DNA from 3 places in the Mesorhizobium sp. M0983 genome. Region 3 is predicted to be linked to each of the others. Evidence: predicted binding sites of a transcription regulator. Region 3 holds the regulator's gene; each other region holds the start of a gene.

The links. The regulator PhoB, encoded in region 3, activates phosphate uptake and scavenging genes when phosphate is short. The targets are predictions, from matches to a motif close to TGTCATNNANCTGTCAT.
Region 1: a site for PhoB is predicted at 3,409-3,425, ahead of NKH71_RS22725 (LTA synthase family protein). Genes of this name have one in related genera too.
Region 2: a site for PhoB is predicted at 2,581-2,597, ahead of NKH71_RS22275 (RNA degradosome polyphosphate kinase). Genes of this name have one in related genera too.

Annotation. Positions count from the first base shown of each region.
Region 1 is NZ_JAMYNH010000013.1:146,576-156,640, forward strand. It holds gene fabF (beta-ketoacyl-ACP synthase II) at 1-997, opposite strand, end outside; gene NKH71_RS22710 (acyl carrier protein) at 1,032-1,268, opposite strand; gene fabG (3-oxoacyl-[acyl-carrier-protein] reductase) at 1,456-2,193, opposite strand; gene fabD (ACP S-malonyltransferase) at 2,254-3,219, opposite strand; gene NKH71_RS22725 (LTA synthase family protein) at 3,466-5,391, shown strand; gene NKH71_RS22730 (pilus assembly protein) at 5,431-6,975, opposite strand; gene rpsF (30S ribosomal protein S6) at 7,439-7,939, shown strand; gene rpsR (30S ribosomal protein S18) at 7,939-8,187, shown strand; gene rplI (50S ribosomal protein L9) at 8,463-9,047, shown strand; gene NKH71_RS22750 (cyclopropane fatty acid synthase) at 9,200-10,065, shown strand, end outside.
Region 2 is NZ_JAMYNH010000013.1:68,597-78,661, forward strand. It holds gene ppx (exopolyphosphatase) at 1-307, opposite strand, end outside; gene NKH71_RS22275 (RNA degradosome polyphosphate kinase) at 307-2,508, opposite strand; gene NKH71_RS22280 (zinc-finger domain-containing protein) at 2,658-2,903, shown strand; gene NKH71_RS22285 (FAD-dependent monooxygenase) at 2,923-4,131, shown strand; gene NKH71_RS22290 (TIGR02117 family protein) at 4,326-4,997, opposite strand; gene NKH71_RS22295 (metal-sensing transcriptional repressor) at 5,101-5,364, shown strand; gene NKH71_RS22300 (cation diffusion facilitator family transporter) at 5,361-6,263, shown strand; gene NKH71_RS22305 (HoxN/HupN/NixA family nickel/cobalt transporter) at 6,419-7,132, shown strand; gene NKH71_RS22310 (multicopper oxidase domain-containing protein) at 7,207-9,126, opposite strand; gene NKH71_RS22315 (amino acid ABC transporter ATP-binding protein) at 9,384-10,065, opposite strand, start outside.
Region 3 is NZ_JAMYNH010000003.1:66,854-76,918, reverse strand. It holds gene pstB (phosphate ABC transporter ATP-binding protein PstB) at 1-796, shown strand, start outside; gene phoU (phosphate signaling complex protein PhoU) at 829-1,536, shown strand; gene phoB (phosphate regulon transcriptional regulator PhoB) at 1,553-2,242, shown strand; gene NKH71_RS06810 (ROK family protein) at 2,252-3,496, opposite strand; gene xylF (D-xylose ABC transporter substrate-binding protein) at 3,782-4,822, shown strand; gene NKH71_RS06800 (sugar ABC transporter permease) at 4,965-6,296, shown strand; gene NKH71_RS06795 (ATP-binding cassette domain-containing protein) at 6,311-7,111, shown strand; gene NKH71_RS06790 (CHASE domain-containing protein) at 7,241-8,863, shown strand; gene NKH71_RS06785 (YMGG-like glycine zipper-containing protein) at 8,963-9,208, opposite strand; gene NKH71_RS06780 (hypothetical protein) at 9,554-9,724, opposite strand; gene NKH71_RS06775 (sensor histidine kinase) at 9,863-10,065, opposite strand, start outside.

The sequences.
Region 1 (10,065 bases), on a different contig from region 3:
CGGCGTTGCCGACCAGCCGCTCGACGGCGCCGAGTTCGATCGTATCGGCCATGGTCGAGGTGCCGTGGGCGTTGATGTAGTCGACATCGGCGGGCGTCAGCTTCGCCCGGTTCAGCGCCGCCGTCATGCAACGGAAAGCGCCGTCGCCGTCCTCGGCTGGCGCGGTGATGTGATAGGCGTCACCGGTCAGGCCGTAGCCGGTGACCTCGGCATAGATCTTGGCGCCGCGGGCCTTGGCGTGTTCGAGTTCCTCGAGCACGACAACACCGGCGCCCTCGCCCATGACGAAACCGTCGCGATCGCGATCATAGGGGCGCGAGGCCGTTTGCGGCGCGTCGTTGCGGTCGGTGGAGAGCGCGCGGCAAGCCGCGAACCCAGCGATCGAAAGCCTCGTCACTGGCGCTTCGGCGCCGCCTGCGACCATAACGTCGGCATCGCCCCATATGATCAGCCGGGCGGCATCGCCGATGGCGTGCGCACCGGTCGAGCAAGCGGTGACGACGGCATGGTTGGGGCCTTTCAGCCCATGCCGGATCGAGACCTGGCCGGACACGAGGTTGATGATTTGGCCGGGGATGAAGAACGGGCTGATGCGGCGCGGACCGCGTTCCTTGAGGATCATCGCATTCTCGGCGATGCCTTCGATGCCGCCGATGCCGGAACCGATCAGCACGCCGGTGGCGCACTGTTCCTCATGCGTCTTCGGCTGCCAGCCGGAATCCTTGAGCGCCTCGTCGGCGGCCGCGATCCCGTACAGGATGAAGTCGCCGATCTTGCGCAGTTCCTTCGGCTCGAGAACGGCTTCAGGATTGAAAGTGGCATTGGAGCCGTCACCGCGCGGAATGACGTGGGCGACCTTGCAGGCAAGGTCTTCCACCTCGAATTCGGTGATGCGCTTGGCTGCACTGCGGCCGGTCAGAAGCTCATTCCAGCTGTGCTCGAAGCCCATGCCGAACGGCGAAAGCAGCCCAAGGCCCGTGACGACGACACGCCTCATCGCAGGTCCTCCCCGGTGATGACTGCAAATAGCGTCAGGCCGAGGCCTTGTCGATGTATTTCACCGCATCGCCAACAGTCAGGATGGTCTCGGCCGCATCGTCGGGGATTTCGACGCCGAACTCTTCTTCGAACGCCATGACAAGTTCGACCGTGTCGAGGCTGTCCGCGCCCAGATCATCGATGAAGCTCGCCTGCTCCGTCACCTTGTCGGCATCGACGCCAAGGTGCTCGATGACAATCTTCTTGACGCGCTCTGCGGTGTCACTCATTTGGGCATCCTCGTCTTTTGGTTGTCTGTCTTCGTTAGCGGGCAGAATGCCGCTAATCAAGCTGAAAGATGGTCCTGCCGGAAACGCAGCGGAACAGGACCGGTTTTTGCCCGAACCGCCGGGTTGCGGGCGGCATTACACGAAAAATCCCGTGCATCCAAGACGGAATGAAGCGTTTTCCCAAGTGTTAGATCATTGCCATGCCGCCATTGACATGAACGGTCTGGCCGGTGACGTAGGCCGCCTCATTGGAAGCGAGGTAGGCGACGGCAGAGGCGACTTCGGCGCCCGTGCCCATGCGCCGCGTCGGGATCGCCGCCATGATCGCCTCTTTCTGCTTGTCGTTGAGCTTGTCGGTCATCGCCGATTCGATGAAGCCCGGGGCGACGCAGTTGACGGTTATATTGCGGGTGGCGATCTCCTGCGCCAGCGATTTGGAAAAGCCGATCATTCCGGCTTTGGAGGCGCAATAATTGGCCTGGCCGGGATTGCCGGTGACGCCGACCACTGAAGTGATGTTGATGATGCGGCCATGGCGGCGCCGCATCATCGGATGGGTAAGCTCGCGGGTCAGCCGGAACACGGCGGTCAAGTTGACCTCGATCACGCTATCCCAGTCGGCATCAGCCATGCGTACGAACAACCCGTCCTTCGTGATGCCGGCATTGTTGACGAGGATGTCGACGCCTTCGAGATCGGCCTCCGCCTTCTGGCCAAGCGCCTTGACCTCGTCGCGATTGGAAAGATTGGCCGGAAACAGCTTGACCCGGTCGCCCAGTTCGGCGGCCAGCGCCTCCAGTTTCTCGATACGCGTGCCGTGCAGGCCGACGATGGCGCCCTGGCCATGCAGCACGCGGGCGATCGCCTCGCCGATGCCCCCCGATGCGCCGGTGACGAGCGCCTTGCGGCCGGTCAATTCGAACATTTTTGTCTCCTGATCTGAGCGAACACCCTTCGCACGGAGCGGGGTCAAATCGCCAGTTGATTATGCAAGCGCCGCCAGCGCCGCCTCGACATCCGCCGCGGATCCGATTGCACTGGTGGCAATATCGCGGTTAATGCGCCGCGCCAGCCCCGACAGAACCTTGCCGGCGCCTACTTCATATAGCGTCGCAACGCCATTCGCGCCGAACCACTCCACCGTTTCGCGCCAGCGCACGCGCCCGATCACCTGTTCGACGAGGCGGCGGGCGATCTCGTCGGGATCGCTCGTCGGGGTCACCGTAACATTGGAGACCAGCGGCACGGCCGGTGCACTCTTCGTCACGGCGGCCAGTGCCTCCCGCATGATCTCGGCCGCCGGCTTCATCAATGCCGAATGGAAGGGCGCGGAAACCTGCAGCATGAGCGCCCGCTTGGCGCCCTTCTCCGTGCATAGCTTCGCCGCCAGTTCGACCGCCGACCTGGCGCCGGAGATTACCAGCTGGCCGCCGCCATTATCATTGGCGATCTGGCAAACCAAGGCTTGCGCGGGATCTTTGGCCGCGCCTTGGGCAGCCTCTGCGCAGGCGGCTTCGACGTCGGCTTGTTCCAGCCCGATGATCGCCGCCATGGCGCCCTCGCCGGCCGGTACCGCCGCCTGCATGGCGTTACCCCGGATGCGCAACAGCCGGGCGGCGTCGGCGACCGAAACGAAACCGGCGGCCGCAAGTGCCGAATATTCGCCGAGCGAGTGGCCGGCCACATAGGTGACCTTGCCTTTCAGGGAGAAGCCGCGCGCCTCCAGCGCCCGGATTGCGGCAAGCGACACCGCCATCAGCGCCGGCTGGGCATTGGCGGTCAGCGTCAGCGTCTCTTCCGGGCCTTCCCAGATAAGCTTCGATAGATTTTCGCCGAGCGCTTCATCGACTTCCTCGAAGATCCGCCGCGATTCAACAAAGGTATCGGCGAGGTCCTTGCCCATGCCGACAGCCTGGCTGCCCTGCCCCGGAAAGGTGAATGCGATGGCCATCGGCGGCTCCCAGCTGCTGGTTCTCGTTGCCTGTGACGCAAGGCGTGCGGCCGAGTCAAGTCCAACCTTGACCGCGCAACGTCGGCCGAGTGCCTGTTTCGGCAGGCTTTTTGGCGATCACTCATGATGAAAACCGCTCACGATTTGTTTGCTGGCTCTTCTTATTTCCGCCACAGGCGCTAGCTTTGCGTGACAGTTCGATGACAGTCGAGTGACGCTTTTGTTGCGGGCCGGGGAACTATTGCAGTGGCAAAGACCAAGAAGAGCGCAGCCGAGGCCGCGCCACAGTTTCTCGAAGGCGATCCGGCCACCGGCTATCTGCCGGGGCGCAAATGGCCTGTCATCCGCTATGGCTTCATCAGCCTGTTGGCCGCGGCCATCCTGGTGTTCTCTATCGAATTGATCGTGCGCGGCAACTTTGCCGGCACCGTCGACTTCTTTCTGCAGCCCTTCAAACCCGGCTGGACCACAATCATCATTTTTGCGCTGATCCTCATAGGGCTCGACGCCGTGCTCGGCCGCAGCCATCAGAGCCTGATGATCCTCGCGCCGCTGACGTTGTCGCTGGCGTTCGTCGGCCACCAGAAGTCGCTCTATCTCGGCGATCCGCTCTATCCGACTGATTTCCTCTATTCTCGGCAGATCGTGGCGCTGATGCCGCTCCTGGTACGCGATCGCCCGGGAACCGCCATTGCCCTGGCGATCGGCGTCGTCGGCGGGCTGTCGCTTCTCGTCTATGGCTGGCGGCTATGGCGCCGCCGCGTTCCGGCGCTCAGCCACAAGGGCCGCCTTGCCCGACTGACGCTGACAGTGCCGCTGATCGCCTTCTTCGTCTCCATCATGGACTATGCCACTTTCTCATGGACGCGCGACCGGCTGCAGATCATCCCGATCATGTGGGACCAGAAGGAAAACTATGCCTCGAACGGTTTTGCGCTCGCATTCGCGCTGAACGTCCCGATGGCCCATGTCTCGGCGCCGCCCGGCTATTCCGGCAAGGCGATCGAAGCGATCGGCAAACCGCAGGTGACGGCCTCGGTACCCGCCGAGAAGCCCGACATCATCGTCGTCATGAGCGAATCCTTCTGGGATCCGACCAAGCTGCCCGGCGTCACCATCACGCCCGACCCGATCCCCAATGTGCGGGCACTGCGCACGGGCTACATGTTCTCGCCCGAATTCGGCGGCATGACGGCCAACATCGAGTTCGAGGCCCTGACCGGCTTTTCCAACGCCTTCCTGCCGGCGGGCAGTATTCCCTACCAGCAATATGTGCGGACACCGACCCCGTCGCTGGCGACCTTCCTGAAAAGTCAGGGCTACCGGGCGCGCGCCATCCATCCCGGCACCAACTGGTTCTGGAACCGGGGAGCCGTCTATGCCGATTTCGGCTTCAACGACTTCAAATCCGAGGAGACGTTGCCGCCCATGCAAAAACGCGGACCGCTCGCGTCGGACGCAGCGATGACCGACGAGATCATCCACGAGGCCGATACCAGCGCCGAGCCGGTCTTCTTTTTCGCCGTCAGCCTGCAGAACCACGGGCCGTATGAGCCCTATCGCTATAACAATCCGACCCATAAGGTGCAGGCGCCGATCAGCCAATGGGCACGTGAATCGCTGTTGAGCTACGCCGAAGGCTCTTCCGACGCGGACCGTGGCCTCGAGCGGCTGATCGAATGGGCGAAGAAACGCCAGCGGCCGACGGTCATCGCCTTCTTCGGCGACCATCTGCCGCCGCTTGGGCCGGTCTACGTCGAGACCGGTTTCCTGAAGGACAATGTCGCGCCGCGCAAGGAGGCGGCCGACCAGATGCTGCTGCACCACCAGACGCCGCTGATCGTCTGGTCAAACCGCAGCGGCCCGGCCGAGGATCTCGGCGCCGTCAGCCCAGCCTTCCTGCCCTATCATATCCTGAAGACTGCCGGCATCAGTCATCCCTATTACACCGGCTTCCTCGGCCAGTTGCGGGAGCACTACCGCGTCATCGACCGCAATTTGCTGTTGGCACCGGCGGGCGACGCCACCCCCGATTGGTCGCGTCAGAAAGAGATCGACCCGGCAATCCGCGACTTCCGTCTGCTGCAGTACGACATGATGTTCGGCAAGCGCCATGCGGCGCCCGATTTCTTCCCCGAAACCACACGCAAAGTGGCTGCGCACACGAGTTGAGCAGCGGCGGCGGAACGGCCGTTGGGCGACTGACGTCGTTCAGTTCGTCAAGTGCAGGTGCGAAATCGAGCTTCCGATTTTCAGGAACACGCTTTCGAGCTGGGTGACGTCGTTGGTCGGGTAATAATCCGACGGCGACGACGCGCAGGCCTCGTAGAGCTTGCGGTTGGCTGCGGTGTCGGCCTGCAGCAGTACTGTGAAGATCTGCACGTCCTGTTTCTTCAACGTGTTGCAGACATTGGTTGTCCAGTCGTCGACATTGCGCGCGGCCGCGGTCTGGTCGCTGGATCCGAACCGACCCGAAGCCAGGAACCCGTAAGAACCATAGTCCGACTTCTGTGGCGTATCCTTCGCGCCATAGACAACATTTTCGCCGTCGGTGAGCAGCAGCACCGTTTTGGTCGTGCCTGACGCCCTGAACGGCGCGCCGTCACTGTAGGGCGGTTCCGGCGAGAGTACCCGCATCCCCCATGACAACCCTTCCGAAACATTGGTCCCCGAGCCGTTCCATTCGATCATCTCACTGACGGCCTTACGCAATTTGTCGAAATCGTCGGTCAGCGGCACTATCGGCGTCGGACAGGCCCGGTTTGGGCCGATGGTCAGGGGGCCTTTCTTGTCGTTGATCAGCTTCATCGTCGAAACACTGTACTTCGCGATGTCGCCGGTGAGGCCGGGAAGCAGGGTGATAACCGTATCGTCGAGATAGGAATTGTTGTAGCCGGCCGCCGAATTGCCATAGGAGCTGTTCGGATTTTTGGCGTTACCTGGATCGTCCGGCGCGAAATAGGGTACGAACAGGGTGTCCGGTTTGTTTTGGTCGGGCGAAATGTCGGAAACATTGTTGATTCCGGGCCGCGCCTCGACGCAGCCTCTCCATTCGACGCCCAATTGCTTGAACAGGTCCATATGGTTGACGCGCTTGCCGCCGACCAAGGGGAAATTGGCGCCATTGTTCGGCGATTTGCCGGCCATGTCGATCCAGGCCGGATCGTAGTCCTCGCCCTTGACATTGACCGCGGTGACGAATGGCACCACTGCGACACGTACGCTGCGCGTCGGCGACTTCGCGGCTTGGAGCATATCGATCAAGCCCGTCGCCGCCGTCCGCAATGCGCCGATGCGGTCGTTGCTGGCCATCGACCCGGTATTGTCGAGCACCAGCACGACTTCGAGCTGATTGGTCGATTCGACGGCGCCGGCATCGACGGTGATGCGCTTGTCGTTGCCGAACAGGAAGGCGAAGTTCAAGTTGACATCGGCCGCGGCGACAGCCTTTGTCTGGATGTAATTGAGGCCCCTTTCGACGGTAAGCGTCGCTTCGGCGTTCCTCAACTCGCTGTGGCCGGCGACATTGGCCTGGAAGTAGCGGTCGAAGACGTCCTTGCGCGAAGCCTCGATGTCGCCGAGATGCGAAGATGCAAGGTTCGCGGCATCGAGCGCGTTCTGCAAGCTGACCTTGGCCCTCATCAAGGTGGACACGTCCACGGCAAAGGCGACGGCCGTCAGAACCGCAGGCAGCCCGAACGCCAGCATCAGGGCAAAGTTGCCGCTCTTCGAACGGCAGAATTTGTCGAACAGCATTTTATCCCCAAAACCGCCTTGCTGGCGGCCGCGCGCGAACTGTTCGTTTTGCATTCGCATGATGAACGGCGGGTTGCCGCCACGCCCGCCGGCACGGGGAACTTCGCATGATGGTTAAGGTCAGGTTTCAGGAAATCCGTAAAACCTTGCCATCGAGGTCCGTTGTGCTCTGGAAGATAGGACGCTAGTCGAGCCGTTTGGCCTGTCGTTTGGCCTTGCTTTGCGGTCAAATTCCTGTATAGACGCCCGCAATCTGCCGGTCCTTGCTGGGGGCTGAACGGAGGGCCGGAGGTTTTCGAACCTTCGCGTGGAGCCAGAAGCGCTTCCGCCTCCCGTGTCTCCGCTCTCGACCGTCTCGTCATGCTCCTTTCTTCCCCGTCTTCGCAAGGATTGCGGGTCAGAGAAGTTGCAGAGGCTTTTGCCGCCGGGAACCGGGAGAGAAACGAAGAAAGGCACGAACACTATGGCTCTATACGAACATGTGTTTCTTGCCCGGCAGGACCTCTCGCAGCAGCAGGTCGATGCGCTTGTCGAACAGTACAAGGGCGTCCTCACCGCGAATGGCGGGTCCGTCGGCCGGGTCGAGAACTGGGGACTGAAGTCCCTCACCTACCGGGTCAACAAGAACCGGAAGGCATATTATACACTCATGGACATCACCTGCCCGCCGGCCGCGCTCAATGAGATGGAGCGCCAGATGGGCCTGTCCGAGGACGTGCTGCGTTTCCTGACCATCAAGGTCGATGCGCATGAGGAAGGCCCGTCGGCAATGATGCAGAAGCGCGAAGAGCGCTCGGAACGCGGCGGCTTCGGCGACCGCGACCGTGGCGATCGTGGCCCGCGCTCATTCGGCGACCGCGATCGCGGTGACCGTGCTGATCGTCCGCCGCGCAGCTTCGGCGATGGCGGTGCCGATCGTGGCCCGCGCCGTCCGCGCGAAGGCTTTGAAGGAGCCGCAGAATAATGGTCGACATCAACCAGATCCCAACCCGGCGCCCCTTCCACCGTCGCCGCAAGACTTGCCCGTTCTCCGGCGCCAACGCGCCGAAGATCGACTACAAGGACGTGCGGCTTCTGCAGCGCTACATTTCCGAGCGCGGCAAGATCGTGCCGTCGCGCATCACCGCCGTCAGCCAGAAGAAGCAGCGCGAACTCGCCAAGGCGATCAAGCGCGCCCGCTTCCTCGGCCTGCTGCCCTACGTGGTCCGCTAAGACTGATTAGTTGACCATGATCTTATCCGAAAACCGGTTTCCAGTTTTCGGGATCATGGTCTAGCCAGCGGGCGGTTCGCCGCCCGCTTTTTTCACCGGCCACGACGGGCGTAGCTGGATCGAACACCAAATCCCGGGTTGGATTTCGACAAGAGATCCTAACTGCCGCGACAGGCAGGACAGCGACACAGGCGGCGACGCCCCAGCTTCCTGACCTGTTCCAGACAATTCGGCGCCGATCCTGAGGATAGGTGCCCAAGCGAAGGAACAAAACCATGGAAGTCATTCTTCTCGAACGCGTTTCCCGGCTCGGCCAGATGGGCGACACCGTCAAGGTCAAGGACGGGTTCGCCCGCAATTTCCTGCTGCCGCAGGGCAAGGCGCTGCGCGCCAACGAAGGTAACAAGAAGAAGTTCGAGGGACAGCGCGCCCAACTCGAGGCCCGCAACCTGGAGCGCAAGTCCGAGGCCGCGCAGATTGCTGAAAAGCTCGACGGCAAGAGCTTCATCGCCGTGCGCTCGGCCGGCGAGACCGGCCAGCTCTATGGTTCGGTCTCGACGCGCGACATCGCCGAGCTGTTGACGGCGGAAGGTTTTTCGGTGAACCGCAACCAGATCCTTCTCAATCAGCCGATCAAGACCATCGGGGTCACCAACGTGGCGATCGCGCTGCACCCGGAAGTCGAGGTCACCATCACGCTCAACATTGCCCGCACGGCCGACGAAGCCGAACGCCAGGCCAAGGGCGAAACGCTGACCACCGCCGAAGCCATCTACGGCGAAGACATCAACGACAATGCGCGGCCGGAAAATTTCTTCGATCCGAACGCGGAGTTCGAGGGCGGCGAAGACAACGGCTGATCGTTGTTCGCCGGCATTCGTCGGCTAATACCTATCTGGACCAATGCCCGGGCCTCGCACCCGGGCATTTTTATGCCAAATGGAACTTTTCGAACCCCTATATCTTGATGCAGAATAGGACAGCATGTCTGGCCGAGAGGGGACAATTGGTCATGAATATTCTGCTTAAGCGCGTTCTCGACCGCCTGGTCCGCACAGGCAATCTCAAGGTGACAGGGCCGCAAGGCTCGATGGTGACTTTCGGTGACGGCAGCGGCGAGCCGGTGCACATGCACATCAAGACAAGGCATGCCGAGCGCGCCATCACTTTTGATCCGATGCTGGCGGTGCCGGAAGCCTACATGGACGGTGAACTCGACATTATCGAGGGCGGCGTGCTGGGGGTGATGCGCATTGCGTTCCAGAACATGGGCAGCGGCGGCATCGATGCCACCTGGTCGAAGGCGATCGAGGGTCTGCGCCACGCCTTCCGGCGCCTGCAGCAGATCAACACGGCGTCGCGGGCGCGCCGCAACGTGCAGCGCCACTACGATCTGTCGGGCGACCTCTATCGCCTCTTCCTCGATGAGGACATGCAGTATTCCTGCGCCTATTTCGAGCAGCCGGACATGACGCTCGATGAGGCCCAGGCAGCCAAGAAGCGCCACATCGCCGCCAAGCTCAGGTTGAAAGCGGGCCAGACGGTACTCGACATCGGCTCCGGCTGGGGCGGGCTTGGCCTCTATCTCGCCAAGGCGTTCGACGTCGACGTGCAAGGCGTGACGCTGTCGACCGAGCAGCACGGCGTCGCCACCGACCGCGCGCACGCGCAAGGCCTGCAAAACCGGGTGCATTTCGACCTCAAGGACTATCGCGAGCTCAATGAGCGTTTCGACCGCATCGTCTCGGTCGGCATGTTCGAGCATGTCGGCGTCAATCATTTCCGTACCTTCTTCGACAAGTCGGCGACGCTGCTGAAGCCGGACGGTGTCATGCTGCTGCACACGATCGGCCGTTCCGGTGTGCCGTGGGCGACCAG
Region 2 (10,065 bases), on a different contig from region 3:
AGTCGGGGCCGTTGACCGCCTCACGGGCGGCGGCGGTCGCCAACACATACATGCGCTCGGCGCCGGCCTGGTCGGAGAGCGCGCGGAAACGGCGGAACTCTTCCATCGAGCGCGTCACCGCCTCGGGATCGAGCTTTCCGGTCGAAACGATGCCGCGGCCGAGGCCGGCGAGCATCTTTTCGTTGAACAGCAAGGTCGGCGAGCGCGCCAGCCCTTCATAGATGACAAGACGGATCGAGTTCGACCCGATATCGATGATGGACAGCGGTCGGCGGTCCTGAAGCCGGCCCTGGGACGCTGAAATCATCAGCCCGTCGCTGCGTTCTGTTTCTTGCGGCGCTTGAACTGCGCGATGCGCTTGGGCGCATGCGACTTCAACGCATCGCCCCGTCCGGACAGGCTCGGATTGGTCATGAAATATTCCTGCGCGTTGAACGGTTCCTCGCCCTCCTCCAGCACAACGCGCCGGGAGGTTCCGTCAGCCAATACGTCGAAACTTTGCTGGTTGTCCATGATGTTGCCGAGCATGATCTGGCCGAGCACCTGTTCATGCACAGTTGGATTGGTGATCGGCACCATGGTCTCGACCCGGCGGTCGAGATTGCGCGGCATCAAATCGGCCGAGGAGATGTAGACGATCGCCCCGTCCGAGGGCAGGCCGTGGCCGTTGCCGAAGCAATAGATGCGGCTGTGCTCGAGGAAGCGGCCGACGATCGACTTCACCCTTATGTTCTCCGACAGGCCCGGCACCTGCGGTCTCAGGCAGCAGATGCCGCGCACGACGAGATCGATCTCGACGCCGGCGCGGCTGGCATCGTAGAGCGCATCGATGATGATCGGATCGACCAGCGCATTCATCTTCATCCAGATGCGAGCCGGCCTGCCATCCAGCGCGTGGCCGATCTCGTCCGAAATATGCTTGAGGATGCGGTTGCGCAGCGTGAACGGCGATATGGCCAGCCGCATCTGCTCGGCCGGCTCGGCATAGCCGGTGATGAAATTGAACAATTGCGCGACATCGCGCGCGATCGTCGGATCGGTGGTGAAGAAGGACAGGTCGGTGTAGATGCGCGCGGTGACCGGGTGGTAATTGCCGGTGCCGAGATGCACGTAATTGCGTAGCCTGCCATCCTCGCGCCGCACCACCAGCGACATTTTCGCGTGGGTCTTCAGCTCGAGAAAGCCGAAGACGACCTGGACTCCGGCGCGCTCGAGGTCGCGCGCCCAGCGGATGTTGGCCTCCTCGTCGAAGCGCGCCTTGAGCTCGACCAGCGCCGTCACCGACTTGCCGGCCTCGGCGGCGTCGACCAAAGCCCGCACGATCGGGCTGTCGTTGGAGGTGCGGTAGAGCGTCTGCTTGATCGCCACCACTTCCTGATCGGCCATCGCCTGGCGCAGGAACTGCACCACCACGTCGAAGGATTCGTAGGGGTGGTGGACGATGATGTCCTTCTCGCGGATGGCGGCAAAGCAATCGCCACCATGCTCGCGGATGCGCTCCGGGAAGCGCGGATTGTAGGGCGTGAACTTCAGATCGTCGCGAGCGACGGCGACGATCTCCGAGATCTGGCTAAGCGCCAGCGGACCGGTAAGCACGCTGATGCGGCTGGCCGAGACGCCAAGCTCGCCGGCGACGAAGTCGCGCAATTCGGACGGCATCAGCCTGTCGAACTCGATCCGGATGACCGAGCCGCGGCGGCGACGCTTCAGCGCCGTCTCGAACAGCCGCACCAGATCTTCGGATTCTTCCTCGACCTCGATATCGCTGTCGCGGATGATGCGGAACGTGCCGGAGCCCTTGACCTCGTAGCCGGGGAACAGCTTGCCGATGTAGAGACTGACCGCCTCTTCGAGCGGAACGAAGCGGACGTGATGCTTGCGATCCGGCAAGCGGATGAAGCGCCTCAGCGCTACCGGCAGGCGCAAAAGCGCGCTCATTTCCTCGCCGTTCTTGCGGTGGCGCAATTGCAGCGCCATCGAGAAACCGAGATTGGGAATGAACGGAAACGGATGCGCTGGGTCGATCGACAGCGGCGTCAGGACCGGAAACACCTGCTCCTGGAAATGGTCCTCGAGCCAGGTCTTCTCGTCCTTGGTCAGCGCATCGCGGGTGATGCTCTCGATGCCTTCCTTGTTGAGCTGCAGCATCAGCGCCGAAAGGCTGTTCTGCTGGTCCTCCTGCAGGCGCTCGACCTCGCGCAGCAATTGTTCGAGCTGCTGCTCGGGGGTGCGCCCGTCCGGGCTCTTCAGCACGATGCCCTCGCGCACCTGGCCGGCAAGACCGGCGACGCGGACCATGAAGAACTCGTCGAGATTGGCCGCCGATATCGACAGGAAGCGAACGCGCTCGAGCAGCGGATGATTGGCGTTCAGCGATTCCTCGAGCACGCGCCGATTGAATTGCAGCCAGGAAAACTCGCGGTTGACGAAGCGGTCAGGATTGCCGCCTTCGCGGCTCGCCGCCTCGATGGTGATGAATTCGCTTTGCACCGGCTTCAGTTCGTTCATGGTTCCTGCTCTTCCTACACCAGCCGTCGGCGCCAGCCTTAACCGGCTTAACTTATCCTCTGACAGGCTTTTGCGACAGTTTCATTTCATCGATCTTGCAAAGAGACGGGTTATGATCCAGATGCAATCGACAAGATCAGGAGACGACGATGGCAGGCGGTTCCATTCCCCATTTCCAGAACGATGCGGGCTATCCGGCAATCGACATCGGCGTCAAGGAATTCATGTGCACCGGCGCCAATCCGCCTTTCGACCATCCGCATGTATTTCTCGACATGGGCGACGACAATGAAAAAGTCTGCCCCTATTGCTCGACGCTCTATCGCTATTCGCCGAAGCTGAAGGCATTGGAAACGCAGCCGCCGGGCTGCCTCTATATCGACCAGGCCGCCTGATTCTTCCGCGACAAGCCTGATGCGAGAAACGCAGTCCCGGCATGTGGTCATCGCCGGGGCGGGCGTTGCCGGGCTGACCGCGGCACTGGCCTTCGCCGAGCGCGGCTATCGGATAAAACTGTTCGAACAGGCGCAGCACCTCGAGGCTGCCGGCGCCGGCATCCAGCTGTCGCCCAACGCGACACGCATTCTTCGACAACTCGGCGTACTCGATCGGCTGCTGCCGACGGCGGTGCGGCCGGAGGCGGTCGTGCTCAAGGATGCCGCCACGCTGCGTGAGCTGGCGCGCGTACCGCTTGGCCAGGCCGCCGAAACGCGCTGGGGAGCGCCCTATCTCGTTGCCCACCGCGGCGATCTGCAGTCAGCGCTGATGGCGCGGACAGCCGAGCGACCCGAGTTCGAGCTTGTCACCGGCGCCCGCGTCGGCAGCGTAGCATCCGGACCGAATGGCATCACCGCAACAGTCGAGATTGCCGGCACGACCATCGAAACCGAGGCATCGTTGCTGGTGGGAGCCGACGGCGTCTGGTCGTCGGTGCGAGAAAAGCTGGCCCGCACGGAGGCCGACTTTGTCAGAAGCCGATTCTCGGGCGAGCTTGCCTGGCGAGCCACGGTGGCCGCGGACAGCCTCGCCGGACAGGCCTTCGGCATGATCGGTGCGCCCGATTGCGTTACTGCATTCCTCTATCCCGGCTTCCATATGGTCGCCTATCCGGTCAGCCGTGGCACTGCCTTTAATCTCGCCGCCTTCACCAGGGGTGAGCGAATCGCCGAGGGCTGGTCGGGGCATGCCGACCCCGCCAGCCTCGTCAGTGCCATGCGCGGTACCGCGCCGGCGCTGGTCCGTCTGGCGAGCGAGGCGGCGCCGTGGACGGCATGGCCGATCCACACCGTCGAGCAGCGGCGGTGGACGACACCGGAAGGCGTCGCGCTGATCGGCGATGCGGCGCATGCGATGACGCCCTTTGCCGCACAGGGCGCGGCGATGGCGATCGAGGACGCGGCGACGCTTGCCGGCTTCGTTGCCACCTCGCCTGCCGATCTCAGCGGCGCGCTTGCCGCTTGGGAACAGGCGCGGCGGCCGCGCGTCGCCCAGGTCGCCCGCCGCGGCGCGGTCAACCGCCTCGCCTGGCACGCGGCCGGGCCGGTGGCGATGGCCCGCAACCTGTTCCTGGCGATGCGCTCACCCGAAAAGCTCGCCGCCGATCTTGATTGGCTTTATGGCTAGCGGGCGCGCGAGTCTGGGGATCGGCGATAAAAAGCTCGATAGGCCGGCGGGACAGCGCCCCCCTCTGTCCTGCCGGACATCTCCCCCACAAGGAGGGAGATTGGCAGTTTCGGCGCCTTGCTAGGTCCTGCAACGTTAGAGATTGGCGAAAGGAGGGCTCGAAGGATCGCGGCGTTGATCAGCCGGAACCCTCTTCAATTGTGAAGCCGCATCGACAGGCCGAGCGAGGCTGGCAGCGGGTTCCACCAGCCGGTGCGCAGCCCGGCCGTGCGCAGTGCCGCCGCCGTCCAGGTGTTGCAGCCGATCAGCGCGTTGAAATGGCCATTGGCTTCGAAGAAACGATCGAAGCGGGAATAGGCCGCATTCTCGATCGGAATGGCCCCGTTCGGCCCCCGCTGGAAGCTTGCCGCAATGTAATCGAGCAGCGCTGCAAAGCGTTCGTCGCCGATGTCGAAGCCGGCGACGTCGGGATGCGGCTCGGCGATGTCGCCGGAAATGTCGACATGCATCACCGAGGCATCGACGGTCAGCGCCTTCATCACCGGCATCGGCTTCAGCTCCGACCAGGTCGGCGTCTCCAGATAGAAGGCGCGGCCGCCCCAGCCGAAGACGATGTAGCGGACCTCCGCCATGTCGGCAGGAATGCCGGCATCGACCAGGAAATGGAAGCGCCGGCGCATATCGTCGTCGACCGGAATGGCGATGTCGGTGTGGATCGGATTTTGCAGCACCAAGATGCGGTGGCTTGCGCCGATCGGATCGGCAACTGCCGCCGGCCAGAGCGGGCGCGGCAGCAGCGTGCCCAGCGCTGCGGCAAGCACTGTTGCAACGACCAGCAGGCCAAGAAAACGGGCAAGCTTCTTCATGGGAAAGGCTTAGAGCAAGCCATGCTCAAGGTGAAGCGTCTCTGGAGTTGCACGGCTGACAAAGCGCTTGACGCGTATCCTCCCCGGGAGGATATGCTCAAGCATGTCAGATCACCTCCACGCCTCGCATCCTTCCATCATAAAGCGCCTGAAGCGCGCGCAAGGTCACCTTGCGGCTGTGCTGGCCATGATCGAGGCGCATCGCCCTTGCGTTGATCTGGCGCAGCAGCTTCATGCCGTCGAAAGGGCCATCAGCAGCGCCAAGCGCGAGCTGATCAACGATCACATCGAGCATTGCTTCACGGACAGCGTGGAAACCGGCGGCAACTCGCTGGCGGAACTCAAGCAGCTGGCGAAGTATCTATGAATGCCATCGTAGCCCGCATTCTGGACTGGCTCGGGTTCGGCTCGCACGCCGCACATCATCACGGCGATCACGGTTCGCACGGTCACACCCACGGCGTCATCGATGCGACAATTGCTACCACCGACCGGGGCATCTGGGCAATCAAATGGTCGTTCGTAATCCTGGCCATCACCGCGGCGTTGCAGATGGTCGTGGTTGTGCTGTCGGGGAGCGTGGCATTGCTGGCCGACACGATCCATAACATCGGCGATGCGACAACGGCGATCCCGCTATGGATTGCGTTCGTGCTGGCGCGGCGCAAGCCGTCGCGGACCTTTACCTATGGCTTGGGCCGGGTCGAGGATCTGGCCGGCATCATCATCGTGCTCATCATCCTGTTCAGCGCTGTTGTCGCCGCCTACCAAGCCATCGACAGGCTGATCAATCCACAAGTAGTGACACACCTCGGCTGGCTGACGGCGGCGGGCATTGTCGGCTTCCTCGGCAACGAGGCGGTTGCCGTGTTCCGTATCCGCGTCGGCCGCGAAATCAACAGCGCGGCACTCATTGCCGACGGCTACCACGCCCGCACCGACGGACTTACCAGCCTTGCCGTGGTCATCGGAGCCATCGGCGTCTGGCTCGGCTTTTCCTTGGCCGACCCGATCGTCGGCCTGCTGATCACGATTGCGATCTTCGGTATCGTGTGGCAATCGGCCCGTTCGGTGCTGACCCGCATGCTGGACGGAATCGAACCCGGTGTGATGGATGAAATCCGACATGCCGCCGAGCATGTTGCGGGCGCACGCATTGTCGATGCTAAGGCGCGCTGGGTCGGTCATAGATTGCACGCCGAATCGCAATTGCCGCGGACGAAACCTTACCGCTGTCGGCGGCGAACAAGATCGCGGCAGCGCTGAAAGACGAACTGTCCCAGCATATGCCAGCCCTGGCTGAGGCGAATGTCCGGTTTTCAACGGAACGTGGAGAGAACGACCATCCGCACCCTCACGAGCACACGCATGACCACGGCCACATGCACTGACGCTCGCCGATTTTCTGCTAGTCTCGTCCGATGTTCCAGACGCTCGTCGAATTTCAGCGCACGATCTATCTGACGCTCGGCGAGCAGATCAAGCTGCTTGCGGCCGGAGGCAATTGGCTGGCATTCATGGCCTTCCTGCCGATGGGCGTCGTGTTCGGGGCTGCCCATGCGCTGACGCCGGGTCATAGCAAGGCGGTCCTGGCGACCTATCTTGCCGGTTCGGATGCGAAGGTCTCGCGCGGCCTGCTCGTGTCTATCACGCTATCGTTCACGCATGTGACGATTGCCGTTCTGATTGCGGCTCTCTCGCTGCCACTGGTCTCCATAGCATTGGGCAGCGTTGGCCGCGCTCCGCTCCTGGAGCATATCAGTCGTGGGCTGCTCGGCCTCATTGGCGTCTGGATGCTCTGGCGCGCTTTGAGCCACAGCCATCACCACAGGCACGAAGGCGAGGCTGTCGGCGTGATGGCAGGCCTGATCCCCTGCCCGCTGACGCTTTTCGCGATGACTTTCGCGATCTCCAGGGGTGTTCCGGCAGCGGGCGTCCTGTTTGCCATCACCATGATGGTCGGCGTGGCGCTGACGCTGTCCTGCGTCGCGGTATTGTCGATCGTGTTTCGGGAACGGCTTGTACAGTTTTTCGCGCGCCAGCCACGGCTGTTCGAAACCATCTCCCGGGCCATCGAGGGCGCTGCCGGTCTCGCCCTTGCCGGCGTCGCTGTCTGGCAGATCACATCAGCTTAAGAGAAAACATGGTTTCAGCCACTGCATGGCGTCCGGGCCGGTGCAGCAGTTGGAACGAGCCAAGCCGACGCCGGTCATGTCACATCGATCACGACCATCAGCCCGCCGCCGCCCTTCTCCTCGACATTGTTGTTCGTGGTGTGATGCGGGATGTGGCAATGGATCAGCCATTTGCCCGGACGCTGTGCCTTCCAGATCACGTCATAGCGCTGACCTGGCCCGACGTTGACTGTATCGGCAAGGAAACGACCCGAGGCAGGGATCGTCTCGCCGTCGCGGGCAACGACCTCGAACGGTCCGCCATGGATGTGCATCGGATGGATGAAGCCGTTGTTGGTGCCGATGAACCGCACCTTGAGCGTCTCGCCGACCTTCATCGGAATCGTCTCGGTCGAGGGATAGGCCTTGCCGTTGATGGTGAAGAAATTCGGCATGCCGCCGTCCATCGGCATCGACGGGTAGGTCAGCCCTTCCCGCACCAGCCATTCCTGAAGCTCGATGACGTAATCATGGTCGGCCGCGACCTCATCGGCGGGATTGGCGGGATCGATGATCAGCGCACCGTAGAGGCCGAGCGCCTGGGTCCGGTCCGGCTTGGCATGGGGGTGATAGAAATAGGTTCCGTGCTGGGTTGCGGTGAATTCGTATGAATAGGATTGGCCGGGCTCGATCGGCGCCTGCGTGATCTCGGCTGGCCCATCCATCTGGTTCGGCAGGATCAGGCCATGCCAATGCACCGTCGTTTCCTCAGGCAGGCCGTTGACGACGTTGATCCTGACCCGATCGCCCTGGCGAATGTGAATTCGCGGACCGGGAATCTGGCCATTATAGGCATAGGCGTCGACCGCAACGTCCGGCAGGATCTGCCAGCGGACCACCGAAGGCCTGAGCTCGAACACCTTGATGCCGTTTTCCATTCGAAAAGGCAGGTCCTGGTCACCCTTTGCCGTCAGATCATAAGAGGCGGCCACAAGGCGAGGATCGGTGGCGGCCATGTCGCGCATCGCGTCGGCCGGCGTGTCGCGGTCCATGATCATGCCTTGCGGCATGATCACCCCGCCGACGTCGCGCGCCGACAGCGTCAGGTTCAGCCAATTCGCCGGCGCGATCATGCCGATGGCGAGGGCCAGCAGGGAGACCATGCTGAGGGCGGCGACTTGCGGGGTCGTGGCATCCGTCTCCATGTGATGACCGGCGCCGCCTTTGCCTTTGTGGGAAGCCATATCGTGGTGCTGCCCGTGATGGCCGCTGGCGTCGGCCTGCTGCATTTGCATCTGCGCGTGTTGCCCTTGGTGGGGCTGCTCTCGACCGTCGGTGCCGGCCGCCTGTTGGCGCTGTGTCATCAGCCCATGTTTCAAGCCGCGGGCGACCAGCCAGACATTGGCCGGGTAGGCAAGCGCAAAGCCGGCGATGACGCCGATCGACATCACGCCCCAGAACAAAAGCTCCGTCGGTTCCATCGCGCGCATGTCGCGGCCCATCATCAGAAAACTCATGACCGGCGCCATGCCGGCCATCATGAAGTTCATGGAGATGAACTCGGGCAGAAAGCTCTTGCGCACATTCTCCCAATAGGTGCCGCCCATCATCGATTTCATGAACAGCGACTGGAAGATGAACAGGCCGAAGGCAAAGCCGGCGAGATATTCGACGATCAGGTCGATCCACATCGGCAGGCCGAGCGCCGCCGTGACGGCGGCGGCAAGAATGATGCCGGTGGCATCGCCGGCGACGCAGTGGATGGTGGAGCCGACGCCCTGCTTCCAGAGCGGCCGGGTAAAGAGTTCATGCTCGCCCGGCCGGGGCTCCTTGTCGGCTAGCACGTAGAGCAGCAAGCCGAGCGGACCCATATAGAGGGTAACCAGGATGAATCCCCATTTCATCACCACCGGCTCGGGATTGTTGCGATATTGATCGAAGCCGACATAAAGCGTCGAAGCCAGCGCCAGTGCGAACCAGACGACGAGAAAATAATCGATCGGTTGGATGAGCATCGGGATGAACCTTGACCTGCCGCCGCACGCGCCAACGCGGCTCGTTATACAACTCCCAATGGCAATGAACGCAGCCGGCGCGCTTATGATCCGTGCCGGCCTTAGCTACCAGGTTGCAAGGTGACCACTCGAGCGGCCTGAAGCACGCTTGCTATCTTCTCGCGCCGCGCACGGTCAGCGCTCGTCGAATACGCGTAAGGCCCTGAGCAACGCAGCGAGCCCGGTCCGCCGGTCTTGTTCCGAACCGGCGTACAGGATCAGTGCAGGATCTGCGACAGGAACAGTTTCGTGCGTTCGTGGCGCGGGTGGTCGAAGAACTCGGCCGGCGTGTTCTGCTCGACGATCTGGCCTTGGTCCATGAAGATCACCCGGTTGGCGACTTTGCGCGCAAAGCCCATTTCATGGGTGACGCAGAGCATGGTCATGCCTTCCTCGGCCAGCCCGACCATCGTCTCCAGCACTTCCTTGATCATTTCCGGGTCGAGCGCCGAGGTCGGCTCGTCGAACAGCATGATACGCGGGTTCATGCACAGCGAGCGGGCGATCGCCACGCGCTGTTGCTGGCCGCCGGAAAGCTGGCCGGGATATTTGTTGGCCTGTTCCGGGATCTTGACGCGCGTGAGGAAATGCATGGCGATTTCCTCGGCCTGCTTCCGCGGCATCTTGCGCACCCAGATCGGCGCCAGCGTGCAATTCTCGAGGATGGTCAGATGCGGAAACAGGTTGAAGTGCTGGAACACCATGCCGACTTCGCGGCGCACCTCGTCGATCTTCTTCAGATCGTTGGTCAGTTCCTTGCCGTCGACTATGATCTTGCCCTTCTGGTGTTCCTCCAGCCGGTTGATGCAGCGGATCATCGTCGATTTGCCGGAGCCCGACGGGCCGCAGATGACGATCCGCTCGCCGCGCATCACCTTTAGATTGATGTCCTTCAGGACA
Region 3 (10,065 bases):
GATGTTGTCCCCGGACATGACGATGACCGAAACGGTCGCCGAGAAGACGAAGATCGAGGTCAAGAACCTCAACTTCTACTACGGCCAGAGCAAGGCGTTGAAGGACATCACCTTGTCGCTGCCCGAGCGCAGCGTCACTGCCTTCATCGGCCCTTCGGGCTGCGGGAAATCGACGCTGCTGCGTGTGTTCAACCGCATCTACGAACTCTACCCGAAGCAGACAGCCGAGGGCCAGGTGCTGCTCGACGGCAAGAACATTCTCGACCGCTCGCAGGATCTCAATCTCCTGAGGACCAAGATCGGCATGGTGTTCCAGAAGCCGACGCCGTTCCCTATGTCGATCTACGAGAACATCGCCTTCGGGGTCAGGCTCTATGAGAATCTCGGCAAGTCCGAAATGGACGGCCGCGTCGAACAAGCGTTGAAGCGGGCCGCGCTGTGGGGCGAGGTCAAGGACAAGCTCAACGCCAGCGGCTTGAGCCTGTCAGGCGGCCAGCAGCAGCGGCTTTGCATTGCCCGCACCGTGGCGGTGAAGCCGGAAGTCATTCTGCTCGATGAGCCGGCTTCGGCACTCGACCCGCTGTCGACCGCCAAGATCGAGGAGCTGATAGACGAGTTGCAAGCCGATTACACGATCGTCATCGTCACCCACAACATGCAGCAGGCGGCGCGCGTGTCGCGCCAGACCGCCTTCATGTATCTGGGTGAACTGGTCGAGTTCGACCGGACCGAGAAGATCTTTACGTCGCCCCGCGAGAAGCGCACGCAGGATTACATCACCGGCCGCTTCGGCTGAGCCGTTCCGATCATGCATATAAGGACAGGACCATGGGCGAACACACAGTCGCTTCTTTCGACGAGGATCTCGAGCAGATCAGCAAGCTGATCCGCGACATGGCCGACCTCGCCGGTTCGATGGTCGGCGGGGCGACCAAGGCCCTGTTGAATTCTGACAACGTGCTGGCGCAACGCGTCGTTTCCGACGATGCCATCATGGATGCGCGTCAACGCGAACTGGACGACCGCGCCATCACCCTGATCGCCAAGCGCCAGCCGATGGCCCACGATCTGCGCCATGTCGTCGGGGCGATCCGCATGGCCGGCGATCTCGAACGCATCGGCGACCTTGCCAAGAATATCGCCAAGCGTGTGAGTGCGGTCGGCCTTAGCGTCACACCGCGCGACCTATCGCATTCCATCGATGCGATGGCGCAGCTGGTGCTCATCCAGGTGCAGGGCGTCATCGAGGAGTATGCTGCAGGCGATGCGGCCGCGTTGGCCAAGCTACGCGCCGCCGACGAGCGCATCGACGTCAAATATACGTCGGTGTTCCGCGAACTGTTGACCTACATGATGGAAGACCCGCGCAACATCACCGCTTGCACGCATCTGCTGTTCTGCGCCAAGAATCTGGAGCGGATCGGCGACCATGTCACCAACATCGCCGAAAATGCGTATTATGTGCTGACCGGCGAGCAATTGCCGGTCAATCGTCCGAAGCAAGACGAAACGACAATGTCCGCACCGGCGACATGATGGGGGTGCCCAGCCGATGATCGCACCACGCATAATGGTGGTGGAGGACGAGGAGCCGTTGGGTGTGCTGCTCCGCTACAATCTCGAATCCGAAGGCTACCAGGTCGAGGTGGTGACACGCGGCGACGAAGCCGAGATCCGTTTGCAGGAGAATGTGCCCGATCTTCTGGTGCTCGACTGGATGATACCAGCGGTTTCCGGCATCGAGCTCTGCCGCCGGTTGCGGGTGCGCCCCGAAACCGAACGGCTGCCGATCATCATGCTGACCGCGCGCGGCGAGGAGAGCGACCGGGTACGCGGTCTTTCGACCGGCGCCGACGACTATCTGGTCAAACCGTTTTCGACACCGGAATTCATGGCCAGGGTCAAGGCGCTGCTGCGCCGCGCCAAGCCGGAAGTGCTGTCCAGCGTGCTGAAGGTCGGCGACATCGTGCTCGATCGCGAATCGCACAGGGTGTATCGCAAGAAGACCGAGATCCGGCTCGGGCCGACCGAATTCCGGCTGCTCGAATTCATGATGCGGCATCCGGGCCGCGTCTTCTCGCGCAGCCAGTTACTCGATAATGTCTGGGGCGAGACGATCTATATCGACGAACGCACCGTCGACGTGCATGTCGGGCGGCTGCGCAAAGCCGTCAACAACGGCCGCATGCCTGATGTCATCCGCACCATCCGCGGTGCCGGCTACGCGATCAGGGAAGATTGACCCGCCCAGTCAGGCTACGTTCTTTCTGACGCCGGGCCTCATTTGCGCGCCCGGCGCGAAAATCTGCTGGTCGACGAAGCTTAACGCCCGCATTGCACAGCCTTCGCGGATCAGCGGCAATTCGTTCGGCTCGGTATCGAAGGAGATCGAGCCCGAATGCTGGCCGCCGGCGGTCTGGGCGATGGCCTTCCGCAAGGCCGGCTCGATCAGATCAAAGGCGGCGGCACTGGCGCCGACCATTGCGACCGGTGCCGGATCGATCAGCGCGAACAGCGAGCCGAGACCGAAACCCAGCGCTTCGCCGGCCTTGCGGTAGGCTTCGCGTTCCGGCCCGTCCTTCTCGCGCGCCCGAACCGCCAGCGCGCGCATGTCGGCGTCGCTGACGTCGGCGACCGGTTGGCTGTCTTCGCTCATCTGCGTGGCGTTGCGCCAGATGGCGTAATTGCCGGCATAGGCCTCGATGCAGCCGCGCCGCCCGCAACGGCAGAGCGCGCCGCCCGGACGATGGATCATGTGGCCAAACTCGCCGCCCGAGGAATGCGTGCCGGTGAACAGCTCGCCCTTCAACACCAGCCCCATGCCGATGCCGTGCGAAAGCAGGATGGCGATGAAGTCGTCGCGATAGCGATCCGGATCGCGCCAGCGCAAAGCCACCGCCATCATATTGCAGTCGTTCTCCACCGTGGCCGGGATGCCGAATTCATCTTCCAGCATGTCGGCAAAGGCGATGTCCGTCTGCGGCGTGATCGGCGACCACAGCATGGCGCGTGCAGGGGAGTCGGTAATTCCCTGAATCGCCAGGGCGATGCGGGCGACACTGCGGACGTCAAGATCTGGATCGTCCAGCCGGCGCCGGACGATGGCCATGCATTCGCGGATCAGTTCGTCGCGCGGCATGGTCAGCGTGTCCAGCCGGCGCTGTTCCTCGGCGACCACCTGCCCCGCATAGTCGATGATGGCGGCCGACAGGAAATTCAGCGACAACACCACGGTCAGCACCGCCGCCGCTTCCGGATTGAGGGCGAGGCCGACCTGCGGACGACCGCGTTTCAACGAAACGGGTTCGCTTGCCTTGCTCTCGGCGAGGATGCCTTCCCGTATCAGGTCGGAGGAGATCGCCGATATGGTCGAATGGCTGAGGCCGGTGGTTGCGGCGATCTCCGTACGCGATGGCTGGCCGGCCCGGCGCACGGCCGAGATCACCATCGCCCGGTTGCGCCGGCGCAAATCGTCATGGCGGATTCCGACCGACATCGTTTTGCTTTCCTCCCGGTTTGCCGCGGCCGCTCATGAACCGGAAGCCGTCGGTAATGCCGACAAATAGTGTCAGATGAGGCAAATAGTGTCAGATGCAGGTGGCGCTGTCATCGTTTATTCCGAAGCTCGAAAAACTCGCAGCAACATCAAAATCCATCAGAATCGATGTTGACAGCAGCGGGAGATCGGGCCAGTATTTTTTCGAGGCTCGAAAAAATTAGCGCCTCTAAGCTGGCCTTTGGGGCCAATTGGTCACGCCGTACGCGGCGCAGGGAGGATATGATGAAGAAATTCACGACCGCCATTCTGGCGGGTGTCGCCATGACGCTGGCGCTTGCGTCGGTGGCGCAGGCTAAGGACAAGGTCATCGGCGTTTCCTGGTCGAACTTCCAGGAAGAGCGCTGGAAGACCGACGAAGCCGCAATGAAGGCGGCCATCGAGGCCGCAGGCGACAAGTATATTTCCGCCGACGCACAGTCCAACCCCGGCAAGCAGCTCACCGACGTCGAGAGCCTGATCTCGCAGGGCGCCAACGCACTGATCATCCTGGCGCAGGACGCCTCGGCGATAGGGCCGGCCGTGCAGAAGGCGCTGGACGAAGGTATTCCGGTTGTCGGCTACGACCGGCTGATCGAGAACAAGGACGTCTTTTACCTGACCTTCGACAACAAGGAAGTCGGCCGCATGCAGGCCCGCGACGTGTTCAAGGTGAAGCCGGAAGGCAACTATGTCTTCATCAAGGGCTCGGGCGCCGATCCGAATGCCGATTTCCTTTTTGCCGGTTCGATGGAAGTGCTGAAGGACGCCATCGACAGCGGCAAGATCAGGAATGTCGGCGAGGCCTATACCGACGGCTGGCTGCCGGCCAACGCCCAGAAGAACATGGAACAGTTCCTGACCGCGAACGACAACAAGGTCGATGCGGTGGTCGCCGCTAACGACGGCACTGCCGGCGGCGTCGTCGCCGCACTGACGGCGCAAGGGTTGGCTGGATCGGTTCCGGTCTCGGGCCAGGACGGCGACCACGCCGCGCTGAATCGCATCGCGCTCGGCACACAGACGGTCTCGGTGTGGAAGGACGCGCGCGAGCTCGGCAAGAACGCCGCCGAGATCGCCTCACAATTGGCCGACGGCAAGCAGATGACCGACATTGCCGGCGTGAAGGATTTCACCACGCCCGGCGGCAACACCGTAAAGTCCCTGTTCCTGACCCCGGTCGCCATCACCAAGGACAACCTCAACGTCGTCATCGACGCCGGCTGGATCAAGAAAGAAGAGGTCTGCGCGGGCGTGGCGGCGGGCGCTGTTCCGGTCTGCAACTGATCCGAGTTTCCGAGAAGTCCGAACGCCGCGGCCGCTTGCCGCGGCGTTTTTTCAAGAAAGAATTGTTTTTCCGCTTCCGGCGGATAACTTCTAGGCTGCTTCCGGCATCCGCGGCAGACGGCAACCCGGCGGGAGAAACATCATGACCGACACGACTTCCAACACGCCGGTCGACAGCTCGACGGCAGACCGGGCGCGGGAATCGGAGCTCGGCGTCGTTGCCCGATTTCTCAAGGCAACCGAACTCGACACGCGCATGCTCGGCATGGTCGGCGCGCTGCTGGTCATCTGGGTCGGGATCCACATACTGTCGGGCGGGCTCTTCCTGACGCCGCGCAATCTCTGGAACCTTTCGGTGCAGACCTCGTCGGTGGCGATCATGGTGACCGGCATGGTGCTGGTCATCGTGATGCGCAACATCGATCTTTCCGTCGGCTCCGTGGAAGGCGTGATCGGCATGGTGATGGGCGTGGCGCAGGCCGAATTCCTCGTCCGCATCATGGGATTTCAGCTTGGCAGCCCCTGGCTGTGGGTCATCGCACTGGCCGCCGGCCTGGTGCTCGGCCTGGCTATCGGAGCGTTTCAGGGTTTCATCATCGCCTATCTCCAGGTTCCTGCCTTTATCGTGACGCTCGGCGGATTGCTGGTCTGGCGCGGCATGGCGTGGCTGATCACCAGCGGGCGCACCGTTGCGCCGCTGGACAGGACCTTCCAGCTGATGGGCGGCGGACCACGGGGCTCGATCGGCGCCACCTGGAGCTGGATCGTCGGTGTCCTCGCCTGCGCGGCCGTTGCCTTCATGCTCTTCAACGGCCGCTCGCAGCGCAAGCGCTTCAACTTTCCGCTGCGCCCTGTCTGGGCGGAAAGCTTGCTCGGCGTGATAGCCTGCGCCGCCATCCTCGGCGCCGTGTGGATCGCCAATTCCTATCCTTGGCCGGTCGGCATCGTACGCCAATATGCCCAGCAGAACGGCATCACCGTTCCCGAGGGCGGGTTGTTCATCGCCCACGGCATCGCCATACCTGTGCTGATGGCCGTGGCCGCGGGCATCGTCATGACCTTCATCACCAGACGCACCCGTTTCGGCCGCTATGTCTTTGCCATAGGCGGCAATCCGGAAGCGGCCGAACTCGCCGGCATCAACACACGCTGGGTCACCATGAAGGTGTTCATGATCATGGGCGTGCTGGCCGCGATCAGTGCGGCGATCGCATCGGCGCGCCTCAACGCGTCGACTAATGCGCTGGGGACCCTGGACGAGCTGCTGGTCATCGCGGCGGCCGTGATCGGCGGCACGTCGCTCGCCGGCGGCTCCGGCACGGTGCTCGGCGCCATGCTCGGCGCGCTTTTGATGCAGTCGCTGCAATCCGGCATGGTGCTGCTCGGCATCGATTCGCCGCTGCAGAGCATCGTTGTCGGCGCCGTGCTGGTGGTCGCGGTGTGGCTCGATACCGTCTATCGCAAACGGGTCTAGTGAGGAGAACGAGCATGGCAGACAGGACCGCTCCCACGGGCACGCCGCTGATCGACATGCGCAACATCTCGATCGCCTTCGGCGGCATTCGCGCCGTCGACGATGCCTCGGTCGATCTTTTTCCGGGCGAGGTGATGGCTTTGCTCGGCCATAACGGTGCCGGCAAATCGACGTTGATAAAAATCCTGTCCGGCGCCTACAAGCGCGATGCGGGCCAGATTTTCGTCAACGGCGAGGAGGCTTCGATCTCCAATCCCCGCGACGCCAAGAAGTACGGTATCGAGACGATCTACCAGACGCTGGCGCTGGCCGACAATGTCGACGCGGCTGCCAACCTGTTTCTCGGCCGTGAGCTGATGACCGGCTGGGGTACGCTCGACGACGTCGCCATGGAGGCTGAGGCGCGCAAGGTGATGGGCAGGCTCAATCCGCGCTTCCAACGCTTCAAGGAGCCGGTGGTAAAGCTTTCGGGCGGCCAGCGGCAGTCGGTTGCGATCGCCCGCGCCATCCTGTTCAACGCCCGCATCCTGATCATGGACGAGCCGACAGCGGCACTCGGGCCGCAGGAGACGGCACAGGTCGGCGAACTGGTCAGGCAGCTCAAGGCCGACGGCATCGGCATCTTCCTGATCAGCCATGACATCCATGACGTGTTCGAGCTTGCCGACCGCGTCTGCGTCATGAAGAACGGTCGGGTTGTCGGCACGGCGCGCACGACCGATGTCACCCAGGACGAGGTGCTCGGTATGATCATCCTCGGCAAGTGCCCGCCCGGCGCCATCCCAGGGCCGGGCGCCCTGAAGATCGCGGCCTGAACGAGAATTAGCCGGCTAATCACAAGTCGCCAAAATGTGCCAGCAGTCACCATGCTTTGGCCTCGCCATTGTGTTGGCGTCGGGAGTTGCCCATAAAGATGCCGAACCGTCCACGGGACGTATCGGCAATTGAAGAAACTCTTTCCGACCGTAGCTTTCATCGCCGTCGCGCTGATCAGCCTGACGATGGCGGGTTTTGCCTATTTTGCCACCCAGGAAGCCGCCCGTATAAAATTCGAGGCGACGGCGGACGACGCGCTTAACCGGATCGAAAGCCGCATCGACCTGGACCTGTCGCTGCTGCGCTCAACCCGGGCATTGTTCGATGCGCGCAATGGCGGTATCTCGCAAGGCGAGTTCAAGGCTTTCTTCAACGCGCTCGACATCGACAATAATTTCGCCGGCCTGCGCGGCATCGGCTTCCTCCGCCTGGCGAAAACTGAAAACGAGGCGGCGGTCGAGCGCGATATCCTGCACGATCACGGCGCAAGCCATCCGATCTATCCCGACACGAACTTGCCGTGGCGTACGCCCATCGTGCTGTTCGAGCCGCTGGACCCGTCCAATAAATCCAGCATCGGTTATGATATGTTCACCGGGCCGGTGCGGCGCGAGGCGATCGAAAAGGCGATGGTCGACGACCAGCTGCACGCCAGCGGGCTCGTGCAGCTCGGCAAGGATACGGGTGCCGCGCAGACCTTCACCGGATTCCTCGTCTTCGTCCGGCTCAATGTCGAAACCGCGCCGGACGCCGTCAACGCATCGAGATCTTCGACTGCCGGCTTCCTCTATGCGGCCTTCCGCTCCCGGGACCTGTTCCAGGCTGCGCTCAGCCGGGCACCTCTGTTGCCGGTCAACACCGAAATCTATGACGGCGCTGTGAACAGTGACAACCTGCTGTTCCAGTCGGAAACGCCGCCTGTTTCAGCCCTTGGCGACAGGCTGCTGATCACCCGCAAGATCACCGTTGCCGGTCGGCCGTGGGTCGTCCTGTTCAGGCCGACAAGTGCTTTCTCGCAACCTTCCTCGCGTGCCATTCCGGTGATGCTCGGATTGTTCGGGCTACTGCTTGCGGGCGCCATCGCGCTGGTGGCCCGCTATCAGGAGCGGGCCTATGAGGCGGTCTCGCTGCTTCACGAAACGACCGAAAAGAGCCTGCTGGAAAAAGACCTGATGCTGCAGGAGATGAAGCATCGCATCAAGAACTCGATCACGCGGGTGCTGGCAATCGCGCGCCAGACAGCATCGCACACCGCCGACGTCCAAGAGTTCTCGGCATCATTTTCGGCTCGGCTGCAGGCGATGGCGGCTTCCCAGGACATGCTGACGCGCTCACGCTGGCAGAAAGCCGATCTCGGCGACCTGCTGCGCATCGAGCTTGGCCAGGTGTTCGGAAGCGAGCTTCCTGAAGGGCTGTTGTCGGGACCGGAGGTTCTTCTCGACGAAAAGACGACGCAGGCACTCGGCCTCGTCTTTCACGAACTGGCGACGAATGCGCTGAAGCATGGCGAAACCGGCAATTCAGTCGGTGCGCTCAAGGTCGACTGGTCGCTCGAAGGCCGCGGCGGAGCCCGGACATTGGCTCTCAACTGGCGCGAGGCCGGGCAGAGGAAGCTCGAGACACCGGCGAAGAGCGGTTTCGGCACCAGACTGATCGATCTCAACGTCACACGCGAGTTGCGTGGCACAATCAGGCGCGATTTTCACGAAAACGGCTTGAACGTGGAAATCAAGGTTCCGCTGCCGGCTTGAAACGCCGTCTCGTGAGCCGCATCGCGACAGCGCTTTGGAAGTGCAAACGCGGAGACAGGTGGTCTGCCTCCGCGTTTGCTGTTCGCCTGGAACTCGAAACTAGTTGCAGCGAGCTGTGTAGATCCGGCCGTGACGATCTCTGTATTGGCAGTAGCCATTTTGCAGGCGGCGAACCAGCAGACCGCCAATCGCACCAGCGCCAGCGCCGATCAAAGCGCCCTTGCCGCCGCCGACAGCGCCACCAATAAGCGCGCCGCCCACAGTGCCGATACCCACGTTCTCTTCCGTGGTGGTGCAGCCGCTGACCGCAACCACGGCAACCATGGCAATAATCATCTTCCGCATGGAGTCATCCTCACTTTGTCCTCACTTTAACAAGCTCCAGCCGCCATCTAGCATGAAAGTGCGGCCTCTGCGCGCACGATTTCATTGTTGATTAAGATAGTCTTTTCGGACGTGCGCCGTTCGATGCTACCACGAACTCGGAAATCTCCAAGGACGCATCGAGCGTGGCGTCGGGATGCACATTCCAGACAATCCTGTCATAGCCGTCCTCGAGCGCAGGATCGACGGCAAGACATTTGGCGCCGACATGTTGGGCTTGGCCCTGCCGGTCGATGACCGCGAACGGGGGCGCGCCGCCGTGCACTCGGCCGCGGTTTCAAAGGAATCAAGCAGAGGCGAGCTCGATCAGATCAACTGGGACGCGGCGGTCAGGACGATCGCGGCCATAAGCGCAAAGGCGGCGAAGCGAAGGGGCAAAGCACGAGGCGCGGGCGCTGCGGACACGTCGGGATCCTGAAAACCGCCCATCGAGACGCGAGCGGCCTGTTCCAGTCTGTTCAAGTCGGCAGCCGTCAAGGCCCATTCCTTTCATATTGTGCCAAACTCAATCAATGTCCGCTGAATCGGCACGTTCGGACAGGATCGGACTTTATGGTGAACAGTCGGTTAAGGCGGGGTGATGCAGCCAGCCTTCTTCCTGCGGCCGCCGTTCGTTCAATCCGTCTCGAAATTGCCGTGAGGAACGACAAGACGGTATTCGAGGCGGTTCCCGGTGATCTCAAGTGTCGCCGTTCCATTCAACGAAGTGGGCACGACGCGTTCAAGTGCGACGCTGCCAAAACGCTTCTCGCTGCGTTGATTGTCGTTGGCTCCGATCACTTCGGCCCATGTCAGCGACAGCGCAGGCTCGCCAGCGG